Regions from separate parts of the Flavonifractor sp. An112 genome, predicted to be linked through region 1. Evidence: predicted binding sites of a transcription regulator. Region 1 holds the regulator's gene; each other region holds the start of a gene.

Evidence for each region. Region 1 encodes HrcA, which represses chaperone genes, less so after heat shock. Its sites were predicted from a motif close to TGTTAGCACTCNNNNNNNNNGAGTGCTAACA; they were not measured.
Region 2: the regulator HrcA is predicted to act here: its motif matches at 3,086-3,116, upstream of htpG (molecular chaperone HtpG).
Region 3: the regulator HrcA is predicted to act here: its motif matches at 2,442-2,472, upstream of clpB (ATP-dependent chaperone ClpB).

What each region holds. Positions count from the first base shown of each region.
Region 1 covers NZ_CAJFGT010000001.1:33,866-39,412, reverse strand. Annotated here, with positions in the region: gene IHN22_RS00165 (MATE family efflux transporter) at 1-1,252, shown strand, start outside; gene IHN22_RS00160 (MBL fold metallo-hydrolase) at 1,249-2,010, shown strand; gene IHN22_RS00155 (GNAT family N-acetyltransferase) at 2,045-2,512, opposite strand; gene hrcA (heat-inducible transcriptional repressor HrcA) at 2,738-3,790, shown strand; gene grpE (nucleotide exchange factor GrpE) at 3,798-4,346, shown strand; gene dnaK (molecular chaperone DnaK) at 4,420-5,547, shown strand, end outside.
Region 2 covers NZ_CAJFGT010000035.1:5,245-10,791, reverse strand. Annotated here, with positions in the region: gene IHN22_RS06940 (NUDIX hydrolase) at 1-117, shown strand, start outside; gene mnmE (tRNA uridine-5-carboxymethylaminomethyl(34) synthesis GTPase MnmE) at 499-1,869, shown strand; gene IHN22_RS06930 (hypothetical protein) at 1,993-3,030, shown strand; gene htpG (molecular chaperone HtpG) at 3,159-5,081, shown strand; gene IHN22_RS06920 (Ig-like domain-containing protein) at 5,142-5,547, opposite strand, start outside.
Region 3 covers NZ_CAJFGT010000063.1:3,633-9,179, forward strand. Annotated here, with positions in the region: gene clpB (ATP-dependent chaperone ClpB) at 1-2,356, opposite strand, end outside; gene IHN22_RS09820 (MATE family efflux transporter) at 2,566-3,936, shown strand; gene IHN22_RS09825 (hotdog fold domain-containing protein) at 3,991-4,392, opposite strand; gene murC (UDP-N-acetylmuramate--L-alanine ligase) at 4,539-5,547, opposite strand, start outside.

The DNA.
Region 1 (5,547 bases):
TGTGGCCCAGGCCAATCTGCCGGTGTTTGTCATTCAGCTGGTGATTTTTGGACTGCAAAGCGGCTCCTCGGTGCTCATCAGCCAGTTCTGGGGCAAGAAGGACACCGATACCATCAACCGGGTCATCGGCATCGGCTGCTATGTGGCGGGAGCCATTGCCGCTCTGTTTGCCATCATCATGTGCTTTTTCCCCACCCAGCTTATGGGCCTGCTCACCGATAATGAAGAGCTGATCCCTCTGGCTGCCAGCTACGCCCGCATCGTAGGCCCCTCCTACCTCTTTAACAGCCTCACCGGTGTGTATGTGGGCGCCCACCGCTCTATGGAGAACCCCAAACTGGGCATGATCGTCTTTGCCACCTCCATGGCCGCCAACACCTTCCTGAACTGGGTGTTCATTTTCGGTAATCTGGGCGCCCCCGCTCTGGGGGTGGCGGGCGCGGCCTTTGCCACCCTGCTCTCCCGTATCCTGGAGTTCGGTATCACCATGACCTATGCCCTCACCAACAAGCGGTTCAAGCTCAAGCCCACCCTCATGTTCCGGCCGGGACGCCCCCTGATCCAGAAGTTTTTCCGCTATTCCGGCCCGGTGGTCCTCAACGAAACCCTGTGGGGCCTGGGCACCTCCATGCACAAGGTGGTCATGGGCCATATGGAAAACTCCACCGAGATCCTGGCAGCCCGGGCTCTGGCAGGCAATCTGGAGGATCTGTGCACCGTGGCTATTTTCGCCGTGGGCGGCACCACCGCCATCATTATCGGCCGTGAGATCGGCGCCGGGCGCCGGGAACACCTCTATGAGATCGGGGCCACTTTGAACACTCTGGCCATGATCTGCGGCCTGGTGATCGGCGGGCTGCTGGTCACCTTTACCCACACCTTCTTCCCCACCCTGGTCTATCCCTTCTTCCATCTGTCCCCCATGGCGGGAGAGATTGCCACCATGATGCTCACCATGATCGGCGTCTGCCTCCCCCTGCGGGCCTTCAACTCGGTAAACACCGTGGGCGTGCTCCGGGGCGGCGGCGACGTGCGGGCGGCCTCCCTCATCGACGTGTGCCCCCTGTGGCTGGTGGCCCTTCCCCTGTCCGCCCTCTTCGGTCTGGTGCTGAAGTGGGGTGTCTTCTGGGTGTATGTGGGCGTTATCATGGAGCAGATCACCAAATTTATTGTGGGTGTGCCCCGGTTCCGCTCCAAGGCCTGGATCAATGACGTGACCCAATATGTGAAGAAAGAGGAGGTCTCCCAATGAAGATCACCGTTCTGATGGAAAACTCCGCCCAGGATGGACTGATTCCCGAGCATGGCCTGTCCTTTTATGTAGAATACCGGGGCGGCCGCTACCTGCTGGATGCCGGAGAGTGCGGCGCGGTGGTGTACAACGCCGCCAAGCTGGGGGTGGATCTGTCCAAGGTGGACAAAGCCGCTCTGTCCCACGGACACTATGACCACGCCGACGGCTTCAACGCCTTTTTTGCCGTTAATCCTTCCGCCTCCGTCTACGCCCGTCCCCGGATCACCGACCCGGAGACCTGGGCGGAAAAGGAGTACATCGGTGTCAACATGGGGATGTTCTGCCGGCACGAGAAGCGCTTTGACCTGGCGGAGGGACCCCGGGATCTGGCGGAGGGCCTCCACCTGATCCCCGACCAGGTGAAGCATGAGCAGTCCCTGGTGGCTGAGACCTCCGAAGGTCTGGTGGTCCTCAACTCCTGCTGCCACGCTGGAGTGGTGAAGATTCTCACACAGCTCTCCGAACAGTTCCCCAGCACCCCCATCCGTGCGGTATTGGGGGGCTTCCATCTGATGGGCAAGGAGGGTGTTACCACCCTGGGCCCTACCCCGGAGAAGGTACGATCCATCGCCGCCGCCCTGCGGGATGATTTAAAGGTACAGGATATCTACACCGGCCACTGCACCGGAGATCCCGCCTACGCCCTGCTGGAGGAGGAACTGGGCGACAGGCTTCACCACCTCACCGCCGGAGCGGTGTATGAATTTGCCGACTGAATCAAAAAGGACGCGCCTGCGGCGCGTCCTTTTCTTATAATTCCCGTTCCATTCTAATATCGGACAGTTGAAACCACTTGTCAGAATACGTGACGTATTCAAATCCCAGCTTCTCATAGATCCGCAGGGCAGCCTTCAGCTTGTGGTTGGAGGTGATCACGATGGTCTTTTGTCCCGCGTCCCGGGCGGCCTGGATCACCGCCTCCATCAGGGCGGTGCCAATGCCCCGCTCCCGGTACTCCTCTTTGACGCCGAACTTCAGTGCCTCGCACACACCGTCGCCCTGAAGCTCCAGCATGACCATGCCCACAATCTCCTGACCGCAGCGGGCCAGCAGCACACGGCCGCCCCCGGCGATAAAGCGGTGCGGATCGGCCAGCATCTCCAGGTCTACCGGCTCCAGCAGGTCATACTCCAGCAGCCAGGGCAGAGAGATGTCCTCCAGATCCTGTTTGTAGCGCTCCTCGTAGTCAATGATCTCCACGGGCACCGTTCCGTCCACAGAGACACCCCTCCTGTTTGCAAATATTGTTCCTTATTGGATAGAATACCATTGAACGGCTCCCGCGTCAACCGCTCTGATTTGCATTCAGAGTGCCCGTCTGCTATCTTTTCTTCGTTCACATTTAATTTACAACCCTGCCTATTGACTTTTCCGGCGGACGGTGCTACATTATCTTTAGCACTCAGGTAGTATGAGTGCTAAATCAAAAGTGAGGTGGCCGCTATGGATTTAACCGAACGCAAAAAACGAATCCTGCGCGCCATCATCGAAAGTTACATCCAGTCGGCGGAGCCGGTGGGTTCCAAGGCCATTGCCTCTTCCATCGGCATGGAGATCTCTTCCGCCACCATCCGAAACGAGATGGCGGATCTGGAATCTCTGGGACTGCTGGAAAAGCCCCATACCTCCGCCGGACGCATCCCCTCTCCCAAGGGGTATCGGTTCTACGTCAACGAACTGATGGAGGAGCACAAGCTCTCCCTTCAGGAGACCGAGCGCATCAACCAGGCCCTGCGGATGAAGATGCAGGAGCTGGACCGGGTGCTGGACCAGGCCGGCCGGGTGGTGTCTCAGTTGACCAACTACCCCGCCTTTGCTCTGTCCTCCGGCATGAGCCGGGTGACGATCCGCCGGTTTGACCTTCTGATGGTGGAGCACAACGCCTTTATCATCGTGGTAATGACCGACACCAATGTGGTGCGCAACCGGCTGATCCGGCTGCCCTCCGATTTGACGGAGGCTCAGCTGCAAATGCTCAACACCCTGCTCAACGCCACCTTTACCGGCCTGCCTCTGGATGAGATTACGCCGGAGCTGATGCGGGTGGCCCAGCACGCCGCCGGAGAGGCCTACGGGCTCATCTCCTTGGTTGTCTCCTTCGCGATGGAAGTGCTGGAGAGCCTGGAGCGGCGCACCGTCCACACCTCGGGCATCGCCCATCTGCTGGAGCTGCCTGAGTACCGCTCTTTGGAGCGGGCCCAGCCTCTGCTGAGCTACCTCTCCGAGGACGCCGATCCCGCCCGTTTCCCCGTCCCCAAGGACGCCGCCATGAAGATCCTCATCGGCCCGGAAAATGTGGCCGACGCACTGAAGGACACCAGCGTAGTGGTGGCCAGCTACGATATCGGCGAAGGGATGCGGGGCGTCATCGGCGTGGTTGGTCCCACCCGTATGGATTACGCCAAAATCACCGCCCGCCTTTCCTATCTGGCCGAGGGTTTATCCCGGCTGTTCGGACACGGCGAGCTGCCGGGCGGCAGCGACGATCATAAATAGGAGATGAGTGCATCCCATGAGTAAGAAAGAGAAACAGCCCGAAGAGGTCACCCCTGAGGAGCAGACCACTCCCACCGCCGCCCCCGAGGCTGCGGAGGAAGCCCCCAATCCCCTGCTGGAGGAGCTGGAGGCCCTGAAGCAGAACCTCACCGACCAGGAGGACAAGTTCCTCCGCCTGGCCGCCGAGTATGACAACTACCGCCGCCGCAGTCAGAAGGAAAAGGAATCGGCCTGGGCCGATTCCAAGGCGGAGACCGCCGCCGCCTTCCTGCCGGTGTACGATAACCTGGAGCGGGCCCTCAAGCAGGAGACCGCCGATGAGGCCTATAAGAAGGGCGTGGAGATGACCATGACCCAGCTGAAGGAGGTCCTCTCCAAGCTGGGCATCGAAGAGATCCCCGCCCTGGGTCAGACCTTTGACCCCAACCTCCACAATGCAGTGATGCACGTGGAGGATGAGAACGCCGGCGAGAACACCATTGTCGAGGTATTCCAGTCCGGCTTCCGCAGCGGAGACAAGGTGATCCGCTTTGCCATGGTCAAGGTTGCCAACTGACCGTTCAGGCACACAATGTGCGCTGACATTCCCAAGTTGAAAAACAATTTACGATATATTGGAGGAATTGATTATGTCTAAGATTATCGGTATCGACCTCGGTACGACCAACTCTTGTGTTGCTGTTATGGAGGGCGGCGAGGCCGTCGTCATCGCCAACGCGGAAGGCAACCGCACCACCCCCTCTGTGGTGGCCTTCTCCAAGGACGGCGAGCGTATGGTGGGCCAGGTGGCCAAGCGCCAGGCCATCACCAACCCCGACCGCACCATCTCTTCCATCAAGCGTGAGATGGGCTCCAACTACAAGGTGAACATCGACGGCAAGGCCTACACTCCCCAGGAGATCTCCGCCATGATCCTGCAGAAGCTGAAGGCGGACGCCGAGGCCTATCTGGGCCAGCCTGTGACCGAGGCCGTCATCACCGTTCCCGCTTACTTCACCGACGCTCAGCGTCAGGCCACCAAGGACGCCGGCCGCATCGCCGGTCTGGACGTGAAGCGTATCATCAACGAGCCCACCGCCGCGGCTCTGGCCTACGGCGTGGATAAGGAGACCGATCAGAAGATCATGGTCTACGACCTGGGCGGCGGTACCTTCGATGTGTCCGTGCTGGAGGTCGGCGACGGCGTCATCGAGGTGCTGGCTACCGCCGGTAACAACCGCCTGGGCGGCGATGACTTCGATAAGGCCGTCATGGACTGGATGGCCGCTGAGTTCAAGAAGGACTCCGGTATCGACCTGACCGGCGACAAGGTCGCCATGCAGCGCCTGAAGGAGGCTGCCGAGAAGGCCAAGATCGAGCTGTCCGGCGTCACCTCCACCAACATCAACCTGCCCTATATCACCGCTGACGCCACCGGCCCCAAGCACCTGGATCTGACTCTGACCCGGGCCAAGTTTGATCAGCTGACCGCTCACCTGGTTGAGGCCACTGCCGGCCCCGTCCGTCAGGCCATGAGCGACGCCGGCCTGAGTTCCGGCGACATCTCCAAGGTGCTGCTGGTGGGCGGCTCCAGCCGTATCCCCGCCGTGCAGGACATGGTCAAGAAGCTGACCGGCAAGGAAGGCTTCAAGGGCATTAACCCCGACGAGTGCGTGGCCATCGGCGCTGCTCTCCAGGGCGGCGTTCTGGTGGGCGACGTGAAGGGCCTGCTGCTGCTGGACGTGACTCCTCTGTCCCTGGGCATCGAGACCATGGGC
Region 2 (5,547 bases), on a different contig from region 1:
GGGGTGGCCTGGCTGCCGGCGGACAAGCTGCTGTCCATCACCAACGAATGGCAGATGGATGAGGTATACACCAAGCTGCTGGAGCGGGCCCGCCGTCTGGTGGGAAAAAGACCGTAAAAGATCTGCCGCACAAGGGCTGGGGCCATGCGCGGCAGACGGTTACCATATGGTAATGGTATCATGCCCGCCAGCCCGGCGCAAGTGCCGACTTGCCCAAAAACCAATCAATTTTTTTGACAACCTGACAAAAAATGTGGGACCATAAAATCTTTTGACACGGCATATACAGACGGGTATGCAATGTAAAAAAACGGTAAGCAAGCGGAGGCGCGTTGCCCCGCAGGGTTTTCCACATTATCCACAGGGTTTTCCACACTTGTCCACACTGGTGGAAAACAACCGTTATGCATATTCCGGTAGACATAAAAGTAGTCAAGGGAAAAATCCACGGCAGAATTGCCAAAGTTTCCACACAGCGGGAGACGGGAAGGAAAGACCATGTCCGACACCATCGCAGCCATCGCCACACCAGCCGTTCCCAGTGCCATCGGCATCCTCCGTCTCAGCGGGCCGGAGGCCATTGCCGCGGTCTCTACGGTGTTTCGGCCCCTGGGGGGCAAACCTCTGACGGCATATGAGGACCGGCATCTGGTGCTGGGGGAGCTGCTGGGGCCGGGGGGCGAGGTCATCGACCAGGCCCTGGCCACCATCTCTCACGGCCCCCACAGCTATACCGGGGAGGATACGGCGGAAGTGCAGTGTCACGGCTCCCCGGCGGTGCTCTCTCTGGGGCTGGAGGCCCTCTTTGCCCAGGGGGTGCGGCAGGCGGGGCCGGGGGAGTTTACCCGCCGGGCCTTCCTCAACGGGCGGCTGGACCTGACCCAGGCGGAGGCGGTGGCCGACCTCATTGACGCCGAGACCCCCGCCGCCGTGTATCAGGCCGCCGGTCAGCTCTCCGGCGCTCTGGGCCGCCGGGTGGGGGCCATCTATGACGGTCTCACCGACCTGCTGGCCCACTTCCACGCTGTGCTGGACTATCCCGACGAGGACATCGACCCCTTCCGGGCGGACACCATCCGGGAGGGGCTCACTGGGGCCAGAACCGCCCTGGAGGACCTGCTGGCCACCTACCAGCGGGGGAGGTACATTGCCGGGGGCGTGCCCTGTGTGCTGGTGGGGCGGCCCAACGCGGGCAAATCCTCCCTGCTTAACGCCCTGGTGGGCTATGACCGGGCCATCGTCACCGATATCCCCGGTACCACCCGGGACACGGTGGAGGCCAAGTGCGTGCTGGGGGGCGTGACCCTGCGGCTCATTGATACCGCCGGCATCCGGGAGACCGAGGATACCGTGGAGCGCATCGGCGTGGAGCGCAGCCGTGCCGCGCTGGAGGAGGCCGCTCTGGCCCTGGTGCTGTGGGACGGCTCCACGGCCCTGGGGGAGGAGGATTGGGACCTGCTGGCCGATGCCAGAGACCACGCGCCGGTGATCCTGGTACGCACCAAGGCGGACCTGCCCTCCAAGCCCATGCCGGTGCTGGGGGTGGAGGAGATGCCACCGGTGGTGTCGGTGTCCGCCAAGACCGGCCAGGGGCTGGACAAGCTGGGAGAGCTGGTGGAAGGACTCTTCCCCACGGTGGGCGTGGGAGGGGCGGGAGAACTGCTCACCAACGCCCGGCAGGCGGAGGCCGCCCGGCGGGCGTTGGACAGCGTGGCCCGGGCGGAGGAGAGCCTGGAGGCGGGGGTCACCCCCGACGCCCTCCTTACCGACGTGGAGGAGGCCCTGTCCGCCCTGGGCGAGCTCACCGGAGCCAATATCCGGGAGGACATCACCGCCCGCATCTTCGAGCGGTTCTGTGTTGGAAAATAGGGGCGGCCTTTGGCCGCTCCTTTTTTGCGCTTTGTAACCCCTTGTCTCCACATTGGCACCGGCCCTGTAACCCTCTGTACCACGGAACATGGTAGGATGGAGGCAGAAAAGGAGGTCACTGTTATGAAACGCACGGTATTGCCTGCCCTGCTGCTGGCCCTTGCCCTGTGCGGCTGCGCGGCGCAGACACTTGCTGAGACGCAGACCACGCCCCCACCGAAGGAGAGCGCTCCGGCGGCGGAATACGACTTCACCATACTGCCGGTACAGGAGGAGAGCATCCATACTCTCTACAACCAGGAGGGTTATGAGGTGAGGAAGGTCACTCCCTATGAGGGGGACTATCTGGTGGAGTACGGCTATGAAAATGACCCCGAATGCGCCCTGCTGGCCTGGGTGTTTGGTCAGACCGGCCGCCGGGTACAGCTGGCCGGCAGGAGCCAGTTTACCGCCTATGAGATCACAGGTCCCGGTGAGGTGCGCTACACCACCACCGGGTGGGACGCAGGCACCGCCTGGAAGGGTCTCCCGGAGATCCGTACGGTGTGGGTGGTGGGGGACGAGCACGGTTCCATCCATCCCGACCAGGACTGGGGGGCCATCCAGTCCTACCAGGAAACCGCCTGGCTGGACCCAACCCAGCCCTTTTCCATGGGGACCTCCAGCGAGGCCGCCGATCCACCCAAGGAGTGGGGGCGGTATGAGCAGCTCTACGACGCCCGCATCGATGCCGACGGCCTGTCCTTCTCCTTTATCCCCAACGGGGACAGCCCGGAGAAGGTGGTCTCCTTCTTCCCGGCAGTCACCACCATCCCGCCCTTTTCCACCGCCTTTGACCCGGAGGGCAGAATCTTCACCATCCGCCTGTACAACACCTGCCTGGAGAGCGGAAGCACAGAAGCCGATGTAGATGAGTGGTTGGGAGACTACCCGGAGGACCTGTACCCCTATTCCTTCCCGGCGGGTTCCCTGGGCCGGGACAGCCACTTCTTAAAGGATGTCACTGTGGCCCAGGACGGGGAGGATGTGGTGGTGTCCGCCGTCCTCACCGACAGGGCCTGGCGCTTCACGGTGGAGACCTCCAACTTGGGCCGGGATAACATCCCCTCCTTCCGCATCCTGTTCCGGGAATACGACTGGGAGATAGACGGGGAGGGGTGAATTGTAAACATTTCTTGAACCCCCTTGCAATTTTTCATACGAAGGATTATGATAGCGTTAGCACTCTGGATAATTGAGTGCTAACGCTATGTTTTTAAAAACACTTTCATATACAGGAGGCATTCATCGTGGAAAAGAAAGAATTTCAGGCGGAATCCAAGCGACTGCTGGACCTGATGATCAACTCCATCTATACCCACAAGGAGATCTTCCTGCGGGAGATCATCTCCAACGCCAGCGACGCCATGGATAAGCTGGCCTATAAGGCCCTCACCGACGACAAGGTGGGCCTGGACCGGTCAGAGCTGAAGATCACCCTCACCCCCGACCAGATCGCCCGTACCCTGACCATCAGCGACAACGGCATCGGTATGACCAAGGAGGAGCTGGAGCAGAACCTGGGCACCATCGCCCGCAGCGGCTCCCTCCAGTTTAAGCAGGAGATGGCCAAGCAGGAGAAGGCCGAGGGGGATACCACCGACATCATCGGTCAGTTCGGCGTGGGCTTCTATTCCGCCTTCATGGTGGCCGACCATGTTACCGTCACCAGCAAGGCCTACGGCGCCGGCCAGGCCTGGAAGTGGGAGTCTGACGGCGCCGACGGCTACACCATCGAGCCCTGCGAGAAGGACAAGGTGGGCACCGACATTGTGCTCCACATCAAGGCCAACACCGACGACGACCACTACGACGAGTATCTGGAGCAGTACCGTATCGCCGATCTGGTGAAGAAGTACTCCGACTATATCCACTATCCCATCGTCATGCTCATGCACAAGTCCCGCCAGAAGCCCCGCCCGGAGGACGCCGGCGACGACTACAAGCCCGAGTGGGAGGACTATGACGAGTGGGAGACCCTCAACTCCATGGTGCCCCTGTGGCAGCGGCCCAAGAGCGAGGTCAAGACCGAGGAATACAACCAGTTCTACAAGGAGAAGTACGGCGACTGGGAGGACCCCCTGAGCGTGATCCACGTGTCCGCCGAGGGCACTGTGGAGTACAAGGCCATGCTCTACATCCCCTCCCACGCCCCCTACGACTTCTACACCCGGGAATATGAGAAGGGCCTGCAGCTCTACTCCTCCGGCGTGCTCATCATGGACAAGTGCGCCGACCTGCTGCCCGAGCACTTCCGCTTCGTCAAGGGCGTGGTGGACTCCCAGGACTTCTCCCTGAACATTTCCCGCGAGATGCTCCAGCACACCCGCCAGCTGAAGGTCATTGCCAACAACCTGGAGAAGAAAATCAAGGCCGAGCTGCTCCGCCTCCAGAAGGAGGACCGGGAGAAGTACGAGACCTTCTGGAAGGCCTTCGGTCCCCAGATCAAGATGGGTGTGGTGGCCGACTACGGCGTCCACAAGGACCTGCTCAGCGACCTGCTGCTGTTCTGGTCCTCCAAGGAGGGCAAGCTGACCACCCTGGCCGAGTACAAGGAGCGGATGCCCGAGGACCAGCAGTACGTCTACTTTGCCTGCGGCGAGGACACCGCCAAGCTGGACAAGCTGCCCCAGGCCGAGCGTATCCGGGACAAGGGCTACGAGATCCTCTACCTCACCGCCGAGGCCGACCAGTTCGTGGTCAACGTGCTGGGCGCGGTGGACGGCAAGGCCTTCAAGTCGGTGGACGACGACGACGCCCTGCCTGAGACCGACGAGGAGAAGGCCGCCCTGGAGCAGAAGGCGGAGGAGAACAAGCCGGTGCTGGACTTCCTGAAGGAGACCCTGGGGGGCGACATCCACGAAGCCCGCCTGTCCAAGATCCTGAAGAGCGGCGCCGTGTGCCTCACCACCGACGGCCCCATCACTCTGGAGATGGAGAAGTACTTCCAGCGGATGGACCCGGACAACGCCGACAACATGAAGGCCCAGCGGGTGCTGGAACTCAATCCCGATTCGGACGCCTTTGCCGCCCTGAAGCGGGCGGTGGCCGAGGACAAGGACCTGGCCGCCAAGTACGCCCAGCTGCTGTATGCCCAGGCCCAGCTCATTGCCGGTCTGCCTCTGGCCGACCCCGCGGGCTACACCGAGCTGGTGTGCTCCCTGATGAAGTAATGAATCACAAAAGGCCCCGCTGCCAACGGCAGCGGGGCCTTTTTGCGTGGAATTGTAAACTTAGGGAGTAACTACGATCAGAATGCCGGGAACACCACCGGCCACGCTGGCGCCCATCATAACAAAGTAGGTGCCGTTGGTGTAAATCAGGGTGGTGCCGCCGTCGTCATTGACGAAGCTGTCCATGTACCGGAAGCCGCTGGCCACCAGGGCGGCGTCATAGCGCTCGGCGAAGTCCTCGCCGTGACCGGCGTTCTTGATGCTGGTGTAGGAGTAGAAGAAGCCGCCGGAGTTGTCGGAGGGATCATAGGTGCTGTCCATGGCGTAGGTGCCCATCACCAGACCGAAGTCAGGCACGCCGGCGAACCGGGAGTAGGACTGGTAACCGGAGCTGGCGGGCTTCTTCACGGTGACGGTGCAGGAAGCGCTCTTGCCGTTGGGGGTGGAGGCGGTGATGGTAACGGTA
Region 3 (5,547 bases), on a different contig from region 1:
GCAGGTCGATGATGTGGGTGATGTTGTCCTTGGTGAGGGGCTTGTAGAACACAATCTCATCCAGACGGTTGAGGAACTCGGGCCGGAAGGAGTGGCGCAGCAGTTCCTGTACAGCGCTCTTGGCCTCCTCAGTGATCTCGCCATTGGCGTCGATGCCGTCCAGCAGGTACTGGGAGCCCAGGTTGGAGGTCAGGATGATGATGGTGTTCTTGAAGTCCACGGTGCGGCCTTGGCTGTCGGTAATGCGGCCGTCGTCCAGCACCTGAAGCAGGATGTTGAACACATCGGGATGGGCCTTCTCCACCTCATCGAAGAGAACTACGGAGTAGGGGTGACGGCGGACGGCCTCGGTGAGCTGACCGCCCTCCTCATAGCCTACATATCCCGGAGGTGCACCGATCAGACGGGACACAGAGAATTTCTCCATGTACTCGCTCATGTCGATACGCACCATGTTTTTCTCAGAGTCAAACAGGGCCTCGGCCAGGGTCTTGGCCAGCTCGGTCTTGCCCACGCCGGTGGGGCCCAGGAACAGGAAGGAGCCGATGGGCCGGTTGGGGTCGGCGATACCGGCCCGGCTGCGCAGAATGGCCTCGGACACCAGACGAACTGCCTCGTCCTGGCCCACCACACGCTGGTGGAGGATGTCCTCCAGATGGAGCAGCTTCTCGCGCTCCCCCTCCATCAGCTTGGCTACGGGGATGCCGGTCCAGCGCTCGATGATGCGGGCAATCTCCTCCTCGGTGACCTTATCCCGCAGCAGGGAACGGGCTTTGCCTTCGTTGGCAATGGCCTCCTCCGCCTCCAGCTGCTTGCGCAGTTCGGGGATTCTGCCGTACTGCAGTTCGGCGGCCTTGTTCAGGTCGTACTGCCGCTGGGCCTTCTCCAGCTCGGCGTTGGCAGCCTCCAGGTCCTCACGCAGCTTCTGAACCTTGCCGATGGCATTCTTCTCGTTCTCCCACTGGGCCTTCTTGGCGTTGAACTTATCCCGCATCTCGGCCAGCTCCTTCTGGATCTCGGCCAGGTGCTCACGGGACAGGGCGTCGTCCTCCTTCTTCAGGGCGGCCTCCTCGATCTCGTGCTGGATGATCTTACGCTGGATGATGTCCAGCTCGGTGGGCATGGAGTCGATCTCGGTGCGGATCATGGCGCAGGCCTCATCGATCAGGTCGATGGCCTTATCGGGCAGGAAACGGTCGGTGATATAGCGGTCGGACAGGGTAGCGGCGGCGATGATGGCGCCGTCCTGGATCTTTACGCCGTGGAACACCTCATAGCGCTCCTTCAGGCCACGGAGGATGGCAATGGTGTCCTCCACCGTAGGCTCGTTGACCATGACGGGCTGGAACCGCCGCTCCAGAGCGGCGTCCTTCTCGATATACTGGCGGTACTCGTTGAGGGTGGTGGCGCCAATGCAGTGGAGCTCGCCACGGGCCAGCATGGGTTTCAGCAGGTTGCCGGCGTCCATGGCGCCCTCGGTCTTGCCGGCGCCCACGATGGTGTGCAACTCGTCGATGAAGAGGATGATACGGCCCTCGGACTTCTTCACCTCGTTGAGGACGGCCTTCAGCCGCTCCTCAAACTCGCCCCGGTACTTAGCACCCGCAATGAGGGAACCCATATCCAGAGCGAAGATGGTCTTGTCCTTCAGGGAGCCGGGCACGTCACCCTTGACAATTCGCTGGGCCAGGCCCTCGGCGATGGCGGTTTTGCCTACGCCGGGTTCACCGATGAGGACGGGGTTGTTTTTGCTCTTGCGGCTCAGAATACGGATCACGTTGCGGATCTCGTCGTCACGACCGATCACCGGGTCCAGCTTGTTCTGCCGGGCCCGCTCCACCAAGTCGGAGCCATACTTCTTCAGGGCGTTGTAGGTGTCCTCCGGGTTGTCGGAGGTGACCCGCTGATTGCCGCGGACGGCGGTCAGAGCCTGGAGCACCCCTTCCTTGGTGACGTTATAGGTACGGAAGAGTTCCTTCAGCTCCCGGTTGGCGGTGTCGATCAGGGAGAGCAGCAGGTGCTCCACCGAGACATATTCGTCCTTCATGGAGGAGGCAATGGACTCGGCGGTATTCAGGCACTTGTCCACATCCTGAGCCACATAGATCTTGCCCTGCTCACGGCCGGAGCCGGAGACACGGGGCAGTTTTTCCACCTCCGCCTTGGTGGCGGCGGTGAAAGAGGGAACGGTGAGACCCATGTTCCCCAACAGCTGGGGAATCAGGCCGGACTCGTCGCTGAGCAGTGCCAGCAGCAGGTGAGGCTGCTCGATCTGCTGGTTACCATATTCCGTGGCCAGACTCTGGGCGGTCTGGACGGCCTCCAGAGACTTCTGGGTATATTTCTGTGCATTCATAAAAAACACTCCTTTCAAGGGGCAGCTTTTTGTTTGTCCTCAGTATAGTCCCCTGCAAAACAAAAATCATGAACGGAGTGTGAATTTTTAGCACTCATATGAAGAGAGTGCTAAAACCTTCGGCAGGTGGAGTGATTTGACAGGATAGCCCCTTTACGAGCGCAGAAAAAAGAGGTATAATGCCGTGGACTGTCTGAAGGAGGAGCGAGATGAAACGGACCAACGATTTGGGGCATGATCCAGTTTTTCGCCTGGTGTGCAAGCTGGCCATTCCCACCATGCTGGCCCAGCTGGTCAGCGTACTCTATAGCATTGTAGACCGCATTTACATTGGAAACATTCCCCAGATCGGGGATCTGGCCCTGGCGGGAGTGGGTGTGTGCGGCCCTATCGTCACGCTGCTCAGCTCCTTTGCATCCCTGGTGGGATTGGGCGGCTCGCCTATCCTGGCCATGCGGATGGGGGAGGGGAACCGGAAGGAGGCCAGCCGGGTGCTGTCCAACAGCTTCTTCATGCTGTTGGTACTGGCGGTGGGGTTGACAGGGCTGTTCCTGCTGCTTAAGGAGCAGTTGCTTCAGTGGTTTGGCGCCAGTCCGGCCACCTTTGGCTATGCGGATACTTATTTGACCATCTACACCGCCGGCACCTTCTTTGCCCTGATGGCCACCGGCATGAACAGCTTTTTGATCGCCCAAGGCTATTCTGGCCTGGGTATGGCCACAGTGATGCTGGGGGCGGTGCTCAATATTGTGCTGGACCCCATTTTTATCTTTGTTTTAAAGTTGGATGTGGTGGGTGCGGCTCTGGCTACGGTCATCTCCCAGATGGCCTCCTGCGCCTTCGTGCTCTGCTCTCTGCTGCGGAAAAAGATGCCGGTGCCCCTGCGATGGGGCGGCTTTGACCGGAAGATCATGATGCGGATCGTCACATTTGGCTTGTCCCCCTTCCTGATCATTGCCACCGACAGCGTGCTGCTCATCGTCCTCAACACAGTGCTCCAGCACTACGGCGGCCCAGAGTTGGGCGACAAGCTGGTGGTCTGCGCCACCATTGTGCAGAGCTATCTGCTTCTCATCACCATGCCCATGGGTGGCCTGACCTTGGGTACTCAGCCGGTGATCAGCTTTAACTACGGGGCGGGCAACGTCGCCCGGATCAAGCGGGCCATGAAATCCATTGTGGGATTGTGCCTGACCTTCTGCGCCCTGATGACTGTGGTGACCTACACCCTGTCTCCGGTGTTTGTCCGGCTCTTTACTCAGAATCCGGAACTGATTGACCGCTCAGTGGGCTATATCAAGGTGTTTACCGCTATGATCCTGCCTCTGGCCGTCCAGTATCCCCTGGTGGACGAGACCACCGCCCTGGGTCATGTGCGGCTGGCGCTGTTCTGTTCTCTGTTCCGTAAGACGGTTTTTCTGGCCTGCCTGCTGCTGCTGCCCGCTCTGGTGTCGGCGGAGGCTACCTTCTTGTCTGAGCCCATAGCCGATGCTGTGGCGGCTACCGTTACCACCATTCTGTTCCTTCGTTTCTTCCCCCGTATTCTGGCCGAGCGCAGCGGAACGCCTGCCTCGCAATAAAAAAGTCCGCCGCGAAGAATGCTTCGCGGCGGACTTTTTTCATGTAAGCAGGAATCAATGCTCCTTGCGCTGGCACTTCTTGGGGGTCACGCAGGTGCCCTCAGCAATGGCCACCACAATGGGCTCCTCCAGGAAATCAGCAGCAGAATCGCTGATGTCGGGGCGGGGGATAGCTACCTTGCGGGCCTCAAACCTCATCTTGCGGGAGGTGTTGCCGATGTGAGTGATCTCACCATAGGCCTCGATGAAGTCGCCGGCATACACAGGCGCCTTGAACTCAATGTTGTTGTAAGCGCAGAACAGGCCCTCGTCGCCGTCACACTGGATCAGCAGCTCGGTAGCCACGTCGCCGAACAGATGCACCATATGGGCGCCATCCACCAGGTTTCCGCCGTAGTGGGCGTCCTTCGCAGACATCCGCAGACGGATCATCGAGGTGTACTTTTTCTCTTCCATGTCGATTCCACTCCTTATTCATATTTGTGAAAAGAGAACAAAAGGGACAGGACACTAAGACCATTGTACGTCTCTTTAACAGTCTTGTCAACAGCGGAAATTTGTGGTATAATTTTCTCTTTTACTTTAGCGAGAGAAAGAACGGCTCATTTTTGGAGAAGGGCCTCACCGGCGGTATAGATGTTGCCGGCGCCTACGGTAAGGATCAGATCACCGGGTTGTGCCAACTCCTTCAGTTTGGCGGTTACATCCTCCAGGGTGGGGCAGTAAATGCTGCCGGGAATCTGGTCGGCCAGGTCCTGCGAAGAGATGCCCAGACCGTTGGTTTCACGGGCGGCATAGATCTCGGCCAGCAGGGTGACATCGGGCTGACGCAGGACCTTAACAAAGTCGTCGAACAGGGCTTTGGTGCGGCTGTAGGTGTGGGGCTGGAAGGCACAGATAATCCGCTCATAACCCAGGGTACGGGCGGCGGCCAGCAGGGCCTGAAGCTCACCAGGATGATGGGCGTAGTCGTCGTACACCTCGGCGCCATTGTAAGTGCCCTTGTGCTCAAAGCGGCGGCCGGCGCCCCGGAATGCGTTGAGACCTTCGCTTACCGCCTTGGGGGAGACAGCCAGGGCGATGGCAGCGGCTGCCGCAGCCAGGGCGTTTTTCACGTTGTGTTCTCCGGGGACCCGCAGGCCTACCCGGGTAAAGACTTCGCCGCGATAGATGATGTCAAAGGTGGGCAGCCCCCGACTCCATGTCAGGTTAGCGGCGTGGACATCGCCTTCCTCCAGACCGAAGGTGAGAACAGGGCGGGTTTCGCCTTCCAACGTGTGCATGGTGTTGGCGTCGTCGGCGTTGGCCACGATCAGGCCGTTTTCCGGCACCCGGTCGGCAAAGGCCCGGAAGGAGTGCTCCACATCGTCCAGGTCCTTGAAGAAGTCCAGGTGATCGGCCTCAATGTTGAGGATCACTGCCACAGTGGGGAAGAAGGAGAGAAAGGAGTTGCAGTATTCGCAGCTCTCCAGAATAATGGTGTCCCCGTGGCCCACCCGGTAACCGGCGCCCAGCAGGGGCAGGGTGCCGCCGATCATGACAGTGGGGTCCATCTGAGCTGCCATGATGATGTGGGTGCACATAGAGGTGGTGGTAGTCTTGCCGTGGGTG